2 regions of the Ensifer sp. 4252 genome follow, and region 2 is predicted to be linked to the other one. Evidence: riboswitches for the same ligand, from Rfam matches in the RefSeq annotation. Region 2 holds a riboswitch; the other holds the start of a gene.

Region 1 (6,243 bases), on a different contig from region 2:
TCACCGCCCATTGCACCGTAGGCGGCCAGGATCCTGCAGCCTGGCTCGTTGCCAATGGCTGGGCGATGCCGTTGCCCGGCTCGCCGCTCGAAGAGCAAGCCGACGCGGCGCGCAAGGCAAAGCTTGGCTTCTACGGCGATGACCCGCGCGATTTTCGCCAGACGCCGATGCCATTCGACGATCCGAGCGCAGCAGCGGCGATGGACGAAGCTGCACCGGACTTGTAAGGAACGGCGGAACACACCAACTCTTCCCCGACACTTGCCGGAAAGCACCCATGCCCCCAAGCCTCAGCCAGCACGAAGCCCTCGTCTATGTCATGGTCATGATGTCGGCCGTCGACCGGGAGATGAGCGACGACGAGTTCGCGCGCATCGGCAGGCTCGTGCAGTTTCTTCCGGCCTTCGAAGGCTTCGACGAGGACCAGCTCGTGCTTGTCGGCCACGAATGTGCGGCCCAGCTTGCCGCCCCCGAGGGTCTCGACATCGTGCTTGAGATCGTGCGCGAGGCGCTGCCCGAGAGGCTTCACGAAACGGCTTATGCACTCGCGGTCGAGATTGCGGCCGCCGACCAGCGCATCCGCAACGAGGAGATCCGCCTGTTGCAATTGCTGCGCGATCGCCTCAGCCTCGACAAACTCACCTGCGCCGCAATCGAGCGCGGCGCCCTCGCCCGCTTCCGCAAATAACGACGGCCCCATTCAGCCGGCTCACGTCAACGTGTCTTGGCGCGGCGCTGGTGACGCGTGATATCGCTTTGCGGCAAACCAACAGTGAGGCGTAACGGATGCAGCTTTTCGGCGTGACCGAGCCACTATGGCGCCTTGCGGCCTTTCTCTCGGTCTTTGCTGCCCTGGCAGTGCTTGAGCTTCTGCATCCGCGTCTGGAGCGCCCAGAACTGCAACGGGCGCTGAAGGCGCGGCGCTGGTTTACCAACCTCTCCATTCTGGTGCTGTCCTCGCTTTCGCTGCGGCTGATCTTCCCGGCCGCGGCTACCGGCGCGGCACTCTGGGCCCAGGCCCGGGGATACGGCCTGCTGCCGGTGTTGGGCGTTCCTTCGCTGCTCGCCGGCGTGATCGCCTTCATCGTACTCGACTTCGCCATCTGGCTGGAACACGTCGTTTTTCACAAGATCCCGCTCCTGTGGCGGATGCACCGGGTGCATCACGCCGACCCTGGCGTCGACCTGACCACGGCGTTGCGGTTTCACCCGCTGGAGATCCTCTTCTCGATGGCCTGGAAGACTGGCGTCATCGTCGTGCTCGGCGCGCCTGCGGTCGCCGTGCTTTTGTTCGAGATCGTGCTGAACGCCGCCGCCATGTTCAATCATGCCAATCTGCGGCTGCCACCCCGCCTCGACCGTGCGCTGCGGCCGCTGATCGTCACGCCCGACATGCATCGCATCCACCACTCGACCGAGCGCTCGGAGACGGATTCGAACTACGGTTTCAACCTGGCGATCTGGGATCGGCTGTTTTCGACCTATACGGACCGGCCGAAGCTGGGCGACGATGCGATCGAAACGGGGCTCACTGCCTATGGCCGAAGCGAGCCGACCAGGCTTCTGTGGTCGTTGCTTCTGCCGTTCCGGCGTACGGATCAGTAAATACCGTTCGGGAAATAGCGAAGGTAGATCTCGTCCAGCCGTCCGCTGCGCGAAAGCGCCAGCAGGGCATGATCGATCGCCTGCGTCAGCGCCGGCTCGGCCTTGCGGTTCATGATCGTCAGCCCCTCGCCCAGAAAGCGCTGCGAGAAATAGGCGCCGTCGACAAGCGCGCAGCAACCGGCAGCAGCGCTGCCGGACACCCAGAAGGAAAGCTGCATGCCGTCGGAAAAGACGGCCGGCACCTCACCCTTTTGCAGGGCAGCGAGCATCGCATCGCGATCGGGAAAGATCTTGGCTTCGAGCTTCGGGAAGAAAGCCCTAAACATCACCTCATGCGTGGTCCCGGAGACGACGCCGACCGACTTGGCCTTCAGATCAGTCGGAGTAGAGACGGCACCGGCCGCCTTGGTGTTGACGGCGAAGCGTGCGGGAAGCCGCATGAACGGCCGCGAGAAGCCGAAGCGCTGACGCAATTCCGGGCTGACCGCGATGCCGGCAGCAACCGCCTCGCCCTGCCCCTCTTCCAGCGCCGGAAGCAGTTCGGCATAGGTTACCGCCTGGATCTGGCATTTGGCTTCGATATCGAGTTCGCGGCAAATCTCGCGCACCAGGTCGACATGGAAGCCCGAAAGCTTGCCCGACTGGTCAATGAAGTTGAACGGTGGAAAATCCACCGTGGTCAGAAACCTGAGCCGCGCAAGGCCGGTCAGGTCCGGCTTTGCGATGCGCTCACGCGCATCGAACAGATTGGGCAGGTCCTTGGGCTGGGCGGCGAGCGGAGCGGCCATCAGATAGACGCAGAGAGCCAGCAGTCGGTGAATTTTCATGGGCAAGGGCCAGCGCGTCTCTTCGGGATGCCATGCGGCCTGCAAAGCCGCGGATGATTCATGGGTGATGACAAGATTAGCCGGATGGAACCGGGCTGGCTACTGGCTTCGGCGCCATACCGTTCGCGCCGTCGCCCTCAGGAGTGCCGGCTCAAAGCCTGGCTGGCCGATATCGAAGAAAAAGTGGAGCGGGTGATCGGGATCGAACCGACGACATCAAGCTTGGGAAGCTGGCGTTCTACCACTGAACTACACCCGCAGCGCTTCGGAAACTTCCTCAACCGCATGCATCTGTCAAGGACCGTTGCGCCGCGTTGCCGCGCAACGGCGCTTTTTCTGTTATTCCGCGTGGAAATGTTTGGAGAGCTTGAGGCCCTGCGCCTGGTAGTTGGAGCCGAGGCCGAGGCCGTACAGTCCTTCCGGACGCTCGAGCATATGCTCATAGACCAGTCGGCCAACGATCTGGCCGTGCTCGAGGATGAACGGAACCTCGTGGCTGCGCACTTCGAGCACGGCACGGCTGCCGCTGCCACCGGCGGACGCGTGGCCAAAGCCCGGATCGAAGAAGCCGGCATAGTGCACGCGGAATTCACCGACCAATGGATCGAACGGCGTCATCTCGGCAGCGTAAAGCGGCGGAACGTGCACCGCTTCGCGCGACACGAGGATGTAGAATTCGTCGGGATCGAGGATCAGCTCGTCGCGGCCGCGGCTGTAGAGCGGCTCCCAGAAATCGAAGACCGCATGCTGCGCCTTCTTGTCGACGTCGACGACCGCCGTGTGATGCTTGCCGCGATAACCGATAAGCCCGTCCGGACCGGTTCCCTTGAGGTCGATCGAGAGCGCAATCCCACCGCCGCTGACATTGGGTTTCTCGCTTGCAACCAGCATGTCGCTTTCATGCAGCGCCAGCAGCTCCTGCTCGGAGAGCAGCGACTGGCCGGTGCGGAAGCGGATCTGCGACAGGCGCGAGCCGCGCCTAACGACGATCGGGAAAGTGCGAGGGCTGATTTCGAGATAGAGCGGGCCGCGATATCCAGCCGGGATCTTGTCGAACTCCTGGGCGCGATCGGTGATGACGCGGGTGAAGATGTCGAGGCGACCGGTCGAGCTCTTCGGGTTCGCCGAAGCCGACATGGTCTCCGGCAAGTCGAGGCTTTCCATCAGCGGCACGATATAGACGCAGCCGGTCTCCAGCACGGCGCCGTCGGAGAGATCGACGACATGCAGTTTCAGCCGGTCGAGCTTGTCGGCAACAAGGTGAGCCGGACCCGGCATGAAGCTCGCGCGCACGCGAAATGCCTTGGCGCCAAGGCGCAGGTCGAGGCTTGCCGGCTGGATCTGATCGGCATCCAGCGCCTTTTCGCTTTTCAAGCGCCCGGTCGCAAACAGCGCGGCGATCGCGCGGTCGGCCAAAATCCCAGTCTCGCGGCCCATTTCGATCCTCTTTTCAGTTGCGAGACAAAACCAAACTCCAGGAATTGACGCAAGCGCACCCAAGCAGTATTGGAGCTTTATCCCGTGGTGATTTGGCCGGTCGGCTTGCAGCCACGTTAAACAAGTAGCTAAAAAGGCCGGGTATCAAACCGGCCCTTCACGCGGCCGGTTTTTTTGTTTTTGAAGGTGACCGTCACATGAGCAAAAACTGGCGCCCGGCAACCCAACTCGTCCACGGCGGAACGACCCGCTCCCAGCACGGCGAGACGTCCGAGGCTATCTTCCTCACCCAGGGCTTCGTCTACGACACATCCGAGGCGGCGGAGGCGCGCTTCAAGGGCGAGACCGAAGGCTTCATCTATGCCCGTTACGGCAGCCCCACCAACGACATGTTCGAAAAGCGCATGTGCATGCTGGAAGGCGCCGAAGATGCGCGCGCCACGGCATCGGGCATGGCCGCCGTCACCGCCGCCATTCTCTGCCAGCTGAAGGCCGGCGACCATATCGTTGCCGCCCGCGCCCTCTTCGGCTCCTGCCGCTGGGTGGTCGAGACGCTGGCGCCGAAGTACGGCATCGAGTGCACGCTGGTCGACGGTCGCGATCTCGCCAACTGGGAAAAGGCAATCCAGAAGAACACCAAGGTCTTCTTCCTGGAAAGCCCGACCAACCCGACGCTCGAAGTGATCGACATCGCCGGCGTTTCCAAGCTTGCCAACCAGATCGGCGCCAAGGTGGTGGTCGACAACGTCTTCGCCACGCCGCTGTTCCAGAAGCCGCTCGAGCTTGGCGCGCATATCGTCGTCTACTCCGCCACCAAGCATATTGATGGCCAGGGCCGTTGCCTCGGCGGCGTGGTGCTGTCCGACAAGGACTGGATCAACGAGCATCTGCACGATTACTTCCGCCACACCGGCCCGGCGATGTCGCCGTTCAACGCCTGGACCTTGCTGAAGGGCATCGAGACGCTGCCGCTGCGCGTCAAGCAGCAGACCGAGAACGCCCGCCGCATCGCCGATTTCCTCGCTGAGCAGCCGCAGGTCGCCAAGGTGATCTACCCCGGCCGCGCGGACCATCCGCAGGCCGACATTATCGCCAAGCAGATGACCGGCGGCTCGACCCTCGTCGCCTTCGAACTCAAGGGCGGCAAGGATGCGGCCTTCGCGCTGCAGAACGCGCTGCAGATCGCCCGCATCTCCAACAATCTCGGTGATTCCAAGAGCCTGATCACGCATCCGGCGACGACGACGCACAAGAACCTGACGGACGAGGCTCGCGACGAACTCGGTATTTCTGCTGGTACCGTGCGTTTCTCGGCCGGCATCGAGGACAGCGACGACATCGTCGAGGACTTCGCCCGCGCGCTGAAGGCCGTGAAGGCCTGATGCACACGAACAAAACGGCCGCCCCACGAGATCGGCGGCGGCCGCTACTCTACGTCGCGAAAACGCATTCGCGCGAGCACAATGCGCGATAGCGCGGTGTAGAGGCAGACGACGGCAAACAGCGCCGCCAGCACCGGAAACCACGTCGGGAACAGGCAGAAGGCCAGGAAGACGGCGATCGTCTCGGTCGCCTCAGCAAGCCCCGTGGTGAAGTAGAGCGACTTTGCCCCCCGCACCTCCGTCGTCATCGCGCGCTTCTCGGCCATGATGGCATAGGCGAGAAAACTCGACCCGTTGACGTAGAACGAGAAGAGCAGCAGACCGCCCGCGAGACCGTTGGCCGGCGGATCGGCGACGATGAAACCGAGCGGGATGGCGCCGTAGAAAACGAAGTCGAGCACGATATCGAGGAAACCGCCGAAATCGGTCTTGCGCGTCGCCCGCGCCACCGCGCCGTCGAGCCCATCGCAAAGCCGGCTGACGGCGATAACGACGGCTGCGACAAGATAGTATTGTCCGGCAATCAGCACGGCGGCAACGAGGCCGAACGCGAGGCCCGCGATCGTGACCGCATTGGCGCTGACACCGCCGCGGGCAAGTGCCACACCCAACCGATCCAGCATCGGATCAAGCCGTTTTCTCACCGCACCATCAAGCATCGGCCTCGCCTTTCCGCCGCCTTGCCGCCGACGCATGCAATCCTGCCGTTATTCTTGACGAAACCATCTTGCTGTAGAATACCCTGAAAGACTTGAAACAAGGTGTTGCCCATGTATCGCGCGCTCACTCGCGACATAGAAGTTACGGTGGAGCCTTACTATCTGGAAGAGCAATCTGATCCGGATGACAGCCGCTATGTCTGGGGCTACCGCATCGTCATCGCCAACCATTCGGCCGAGACAGTACGGCTGATGACGCGCTACTGGCACATTACCGACGAGAACGGCCAGGTAGACGAAGTCAGTGGCCCGGGCGTCATCGGAGAGCAGCCG
Region 2 (6,243 bases):
TTGCTCGAAGCACCGATGACCTGGTGCACCGTCTTCAGATCCACGCTCGCGTGTTCCTCGACGGTCAGGAGGAAATAGTTGTCCTTCTTGTCCTTCACGAACAGGTTCTTGGTGTGGCCGCCAGGGATTTCGTCGCGCAGTGCCACCGATTCGGCCACGGTGAATACCGGGTCGTGTTTTTTGGTGCTGTGCTCGATGCCGAGATCGTCGAGAAAGCGGAAAAGTTCGTCCGCGGACTTCGGTTGCGCATCGTTCATCTGGGTGATTCTCCTTCCCGTCCATTTTTTTCCAGTCTGCTTTAGGGGAGAACGGCCGGGCCGTGCAATCTCAGAGACGGCGGAGCGGCGCGAAAACGCGGCATTTGCGGGCTTCCCGAGAGGGCTCCCAAAAAATATTCGATTTCTCTTCATTTCCCTGTTGCATTCCAAAATCGCTTAGGCCATATAGCGCCCGTCGCCGCAAGACAGCGCGGCACCCACGGTCCACCGACTACCCCCGGACCGAGGTAATGAGCGGGTGTAGCTCAGGGGTAGAGCACAACCTTGCCAAGGTTGGGGTCGGGCGTTCGAATCGCCTCACCCGCTCCAATTTTCCCAACAGATTGTAACATAGTTATTTTTTCGCCTTGGGTGAAGCCGTTGCCTTCTTCGGGAAGAACGGCAACCGTACAGCTTTACGGTCGCGCCAATCCACGCGTCGCCGACGGTCGCGGCGGAGATACTCAGCTCTTCATGAAGACATAGTCCGTTTCCTGGCGGCGGATTTCGCCGGGGCGCAAAACCGCGTTGGGAAAGCCTTCGTGATTGACGGCGTCCGGCCACACCTGGGTTTCCAGGCAGAAGCCGGCAAAGGCGCCATAGCGGCGTCCTTCGAGGCCGGGCACCGGCACGTCGAGCTTGAAACCGGTATAGAGCTGGACGCCGGGCTCGGTCGTCAGCACTTCCATCGTCACGCCGGAATTGAGACTGCGGGCAAAGGCGACCGCGTGTTTCGCCATGCGTTCCGGCGAGAGGCAGAAATTGTGGTCGTAGGCGATGCGTTCGCCCTCGGTCTGGCGCTTGAGCGAGGTCATTTCCCTGAGATCGAAGGCGGTGCCTTCGACCGGGCGGACTTCCCCTGTCGGAACCTGGCGCTCGTTGGTCGGCAGATAATGGTCGGCGGCGATCATGATGTCGTGGCCGAGCGCATTCGCGCCGCCATCGAGATTGAAATAGCTGTGCTGGCAGACATTGGCGAGCGTCGGACGGTCGGTCTCCGTCTCGTAGACGACGCTGAGCACACCGCCGGGCTTCAGCTGGTAGGTGCAGCGGATCTGGCAGGTGCCGGGATAGCCGGCGCGGCCGTCCGGGTCGGTGATTGCAAGCGTGACGCTGTCCGGTGTGTGGCTGACGATCGTCCAGTTGCGCTTGCCGATGTTGTCGCTGCCGCCATGCAGATGGGTCACACCCTTTTCATTGCATTCGAGCTGGTGGCTTTTGCCGTCGAGCGTGAAGCGGCCGTCGCCAATGCGGTTGGCGCAGCGGCCGGGGGTCGCACCAAAATAGGGAGAATGGTCGAGATAACTTTCGAGATCGGTAAAGCCGAGCACCAGCGGCGGCTCATGGCCGTCCAGCCGCAGGTCCTGGATCACGCCTCCCCAAGTGAGGATATGGGCGGTCAGGCCACCGCCGGAGAGCACGACACGGTGAACCGGTTCACCCGATGGCAGGTGTCCGAAGATTTCCGTATGCGCATGCTTGTCCATCGCCTGGCTCCCCTACAGCGCCGCGCGTCTTAGCAGACGCGCAAAGGTCGCTGTACACTCTAGAACTGCTGCATGTTTTATCCTTAAATCGGCTAGGATTTACGGAAACATGCAGTCCTCGCGGCAAGCAACCTGCGTCATTTCAGGGGGATCGGCAACCGGAAATCGAGATTTTCTGCGGTAGATTCAGCGTGATAGTTGTTTCGTCGCATCCTGCAGTCCGGCAAGCGTCAAAGGAAACATCCGCCCGCCGACGAGGTTCTTGATCATGCCGATCGACTGGGTATAGCCCCAATGCTGCTCGGCAACCGGATTGAGCCAGATGGATCGCGGAAAGTGGGCGGCGATACGCGAGAGCCAGAGCCCGCCGGCCTCGTCGTTCCAATGCTCGACTGAACCGCCGGGGTGGCTGACCTCGTAGGGGCTCATGGATGCGTCGCCGACGAAGATCGCGCGGTAGTCGCTGCCGAAGGTACGCAGCAGCTCCGCCGTGCGGGTGATGTCGGCGCGGCGGCGACGATTGTCCTTCCACAGTCCCTCGTAGACGCAATTGTGAAAGTAGAAATGCTCCATGTGGCGAAATTCGCCGCGTGCCGCAGAAAACAGCTCCTCGACGATGCGGATATGGTCGTCCATCGAGCCGCCGACGTCGAAGAACATCAAGAGCTTGACCGCGTTGCGGCGTTCCGGCCGGGTTACGACATCGAGATAACCGTGCTCGGCGGTAGCGCGGATCGTGCCGGAAAGGTCGAGTTCGTCGGCAGCACCCTGGCGCACCCAGCGCCGCAGCCGTTTGAGCGCCACCTTGATGTTGCGCGTGCCGAGTTCGACCGTGTCGTCGTAATCCCTGAACTCGCGACGGTCCCAGACCTTGACCGCGCTGCGGTGCCGTGAGCCGTCCTGGCCGATCCTGACCCCTTCGGGGTTGTAGCCATAGGCGCCGAAGGGCGAGGTGCCGGCGGTGCCGATCCATTTGGAGCCGCCCTGGTGGCGCCCCTCTTGCTCACGCAGCCGCTGACGCAAGGTCTCCATCAGCGTCTCGAAACCACCAAGGCTTTCGACCAGGCGTTTCTCTTCCTCGCTCAGATATTTCTCGGCAAGCTTGCGCAGCCATTCCTCGGGAATGGCCCCCTGTTCGAAATCGCCTGGGGGATTGATGGCCTCGAGGCCGGAAAAACAATGCCGGAACACGCCGTCGAAGCGGTCGATATGGCGCTCATCCTTCACAAGCGCCGTGCGCGCGAGAAAATAGAACGCCTCGATGTCGAAGGCAGCAATGCCCGCCTCCATGCCCTCGATCAGGGACAGGAATTCCCGGAGCGTCACCGGGATCTTCGCAGCCTTCAATTCGAGGAAGAAGGGGATGAACATTTGGCTTCAGTCTTGTCCTCTGCCGATCAGGTCCATTTCGTAGGGCGTCGTCTGGTACATCTCGTTGATCCAGTTGCCGAAAAAGAGATGCGCGTGGCTGCGCCAGCGGTTCTGCGGCGGCAGGGTCGGATCATTGTGCGGGAAATAGTCGTGCGGCATCTTGATCGGCGCGCCCGCATCCACATCCCGGAAATACTCGTCCGACAGCGAGGTGGAATCATACTCCACGTGATTGAACATGTAGAGGCGCTTGCCCTTGTTCTCGTGCACGAGACAGACGCCCATCTCCTTCGATTCCATCAGGATCTCGAGGTCGGGCACCCCATCGATGTCGGCGCGGCGCACTTCGGTCCAGCGCGACACCGGCACGGCAAAATCGTCGGAAAAGCCATTGAGATAGACGGAGGAGGGCTGCAGGTTCTGGTGGCGGTAGACGCCGAAAGCCTTTTCCTTCAGCGGATATTTCGGCACGCCGTGGAAATGATAGATCGCCGCCATCGCACCCCAGCAGACGTTCAGCGTCGAATGCACATTGGTCGTCGTCCAGTCGAGGATGCGCTTAAGTTCGTCCCAATAGGTGACGTCCTCGTATTCCAGCGTTTCGACGGGCGCACCGGTGATGATGAAGCCGTCGAACTTGCGGGCCTTCACCTCCTCCCAGGTCTCGTAGAAGGCGAGCAGATGGTCCTCGGAGGTGTTTTTCGCCCGATGCGCGCCGATGCGGATCAGCGACAGCTCGACCTGCAGCGGCGAGGCGCCGATGAGGCGCGCCATCTGGATCTCGGTCTTGACCTTGTTCGGCATGAGGTTCAGGAGCCCGATCTGGAGCGGGCGAATATCCTGACGGATCGCCACGGTCTCGGTCATCACCCGCACGCCCTCGGTCGCGAGGGTTTCGAAGGCGGGCAGCGTATCGGGTATCTTGATGGGCATGGGGCTTCCACTCGATCAATACAAAAAAACCGGCGGCGATTGATCGCGACCGGTCCTCGGAAAATCCACGTTTCCTCGGCCCTTTAGCGATTTGTTTAACGTGGCTGCAAGCCGGCCGGCCAAATCACCACGGATTGTTTGATAGCGCGGCATGGGCGCGGGGGTCAATGAAAAACGATTCGCCGGCTAAACGGCCCCTCATCCGGCTGCCGCCACCCTTCCCCCGCAGGCGGGGAGAAGGACCAGCGCCGCAAGCGCACCCCCCTCGTCAGTCCACAGAATCCCGCCGCCCACTGCCAGCCGAAATCCGCTGACGATCAAGTGGTCCGCGTCCCTCTCTCCGTGCGCGGGGAGAGGGCTAGGGTGAGGGGCAAACGCCTTGCGTTTGCAGCAAATCCAGACGGTCCTGCATGCCGTAACCCAGCCGCTTGCTGGCTTCGCTTTGGCTGAGCCAGAAAAAGCGAAAGCGGATCGGCGGGCCGCCGCCGTCCGGCGTCATCTCGCAGTGCAGCCAGGTTTGCCTGTGGTCGCCGGCAAGCGTCGCATGGAAATAGTGCCGGCGATGGCAGATTTGTCGGCCGTCCTTCGTAAAGCAGTAATCCTGCGTTGCAAGCGGCATCAATGTCGCGGGTGGCGTAAGGCCGGTCTCCTCGACAAATTCGCGCAAGGCTGCGGCTTCAGGGCTTTCGCCCGGCTCCATCGTGCCGCCTGGAACCTGCAGGTCGATTTCAGGAAAGTCCGGCTCGTCGAAAACAAGCAGATGCTCTCGCCAGGTGGCGTAGATCAGGACCTTGTTGGCGTCGGGTCTCACTGGTCGCGGCGCGCCAAGAAGGCCAGGCGCTCGAAGAGGTGAACGTCCTGCTCGTTCTTGAGCAGCGCGCCGTGCAGCTTCGGCAGCATGGTTTTCGGATCGGCGCGCAGGTCGGCCGGGTCGATCTCGTCGGCGACGAGCAGGCGGATCCAGTCGAGCGCTTCGGAGGTCGAGGGCTTTTTCTTCAGCCCCGGCACCTGGCGGATATCGTAGAAGGCGGCAAGGGCTGCCGAAAGCAGCGTCTTGCGGATGCCGGGATAGTGCACCTCGACGATGCGGGCGAGCGTGTCGGCATCGGGAAAGCGAATATAGTGGAAGAAGCAGCGGCGCAGGAAGGCGTCCGGCAGTTCCTTCTCGTTGTTGGAGGTGATGACGACGATCGGCCGCTGGCGGGCGTGGATCGTTTCATTTGTCTCGTAGACGTGGAACTCCATCCGGTCGAGCTCCTGCAGCAGATCGTTCGGAAACTCGATGTCGGCCTTGTCGATCTCGTCGATCAGCAGCACCACACGGCGCCCGGCCTCGAACGCCTGCCAGAGCTTGCCCTTGCGGATGTAGTTCCTGACGTCGTTGACGCGCTCGTCGCCGAGCTGGCTGTCGCGCAGACGCGAGACGGCGTCATATTCGTAAAGCCCCTGCTGCGCCTTGGTCGTCGACTTGACGCTCCATTCGATGAGCTCGAGGTCAAGGGCTGCGGCGATCTGGCGAGCAAGCTCGGTCTTGCCGGTGCCGGGCTCGCCCTTGACAAGCAGCGGCCGTTCCAGCCGGATCGCAGCGTTGACGGCGATCATCAGGTCCTTGTCGGCGATATAGTCGGCGGTGCCTTCGAATTGCATGGGCTTCTTCCGGTCGTGGCGATGTGAAAGACGGTCCTGCGGGCGAGGTCCGTCATCATGCCTCTGCAGTAGCGCATAAGCGGTGCAGGTGTCACTGCCGCCGGCCGTGGTCCGTCAGACGTCAGCCGCGGAAGGCGGTAACCTCGATCTCGATCAGCATTTCCGGGCGGATGAGGTCGCAGACGATCATGGTGGCGGCAGGGCGGATATCGCCGAACATCTCGCCGAAGATCGGAAAACCCGGTCGGCAAAGCTGGCATCGGTGACGTAATAGTGATTGCGCACCACCTCCGAGAGCGAGAAGCCCGCCTCTTTCAGCGCGCCCTCGATCGTCTTCAGGCAATTGCGTGCCTGCTCTTCCACCGTTTCCGGCATGGTCATGGTGGCGTAATCGTAGCCGGTGGTGCCGGAGACGAAGCACCAGTCGCCCTTGGCGACGGCACGCGAATAGCCTGCCGTCTTCTCGAAGGGCGAACCGGAGGAGATGAGCTTGCGCGTCATCCCGTCGCTCACGCCCAGGGGCGCGAGGCGGCGGTCGACTTTTCAAA

The links. A riboswitch is a leader RNA that binds a small molecule or an ion and turns the genes downstream of it on or off. The one in region 2 is predicted to bind S-adenosylmethionine.
Region 1: linked by a shared signal. The riboswitch ahead of ABIE33_RS05810 (O-succinylhomoserine sulfhydrylase) and the one ahead of metA (homoserine O-acetyltransferase MetA) in region 2 are both predicted to bind S-adenosylmethionine.

Annotation. Positions count from the first base shown of each region.
Region 1 is NZ_JBNDIU010000001.1:1,189,586-1,195,828, forward strand. Features, by position in the region: gene ABIE33_RS05780 (thermonuclease family protein) at 1-227, shown strand, start outside; gene ABIE33_RS05785 (tellurite resistance TerB family protein) at 278-688, shown strand; gene ABIE33_RS05790 (sterol desaturase family protein) at 787-1,605, shown strand; gene ABIE33_RS05795 (transporter substrate-binding domain-containing protein) at 1,599-2,432, opposite strand; tRNA gene ABIE33_RS05800 (tRNA-Gly) at 2,617-2,691, opposite strand; gene ABIE33_RS05805 (2'-deoxycytidine 5'-triphosphate deaminase) at 2,772-3,869, opposite strand; SAM riboswitch at 3,944-4,022, shown strand; gene ABIE33_RS05810 (O-succinylhomoserine sulfhydrylase) at 4,067-5,251, shown strand; gene ABIE33_RS05815 (CDP-alcohol phosphatidyltransferase family protein) at 5,296-5,910, opposite strand; gene apaG (Co2+/Mg2+ efflux protein ApaG) at 6,022-6,243, shown strand, end outside.
Region 2 is NZ_JBNDIU010000002.1:194,322-200,564, reverse strand. Features, by position in the region: gene ABIE33_RS07900 (prolyl-tRNA synthetase associated domain-containing protein) at 1-257, opposite strand, end outside; tRNA gene ABIE33_RS07895 (tRNA-Gly) at 513-587, shown strand; gene ABIE33_RS07890 (aldose epimerase family protein) at 722-1,744, opposite strand; gene ABIE33_RS07885 (vWA domain-containing protein) at 1,931-3,115, opposite strand; gene metA (homoserine O-acetyltransferase MetA) at 3,122-4,048, opposite strand; SAM riboswitch at 4,112-4,189, opposite strand; gene ABIE33_RS07875 (NUDIX hydrolase) at 4,407-4,859, opposite strand; gene ABIE33_RS07870 (AAA family ATPase) at 4,856-5,695, opposite strand; partial or broken gene ABIE33_RS07865 (RidA family protein) at 5,817-6,196, opposite strand; gene leuD (3-isopropylmalate dehydratase small subunit) at 6,205-6,243, opposite strand, start outside.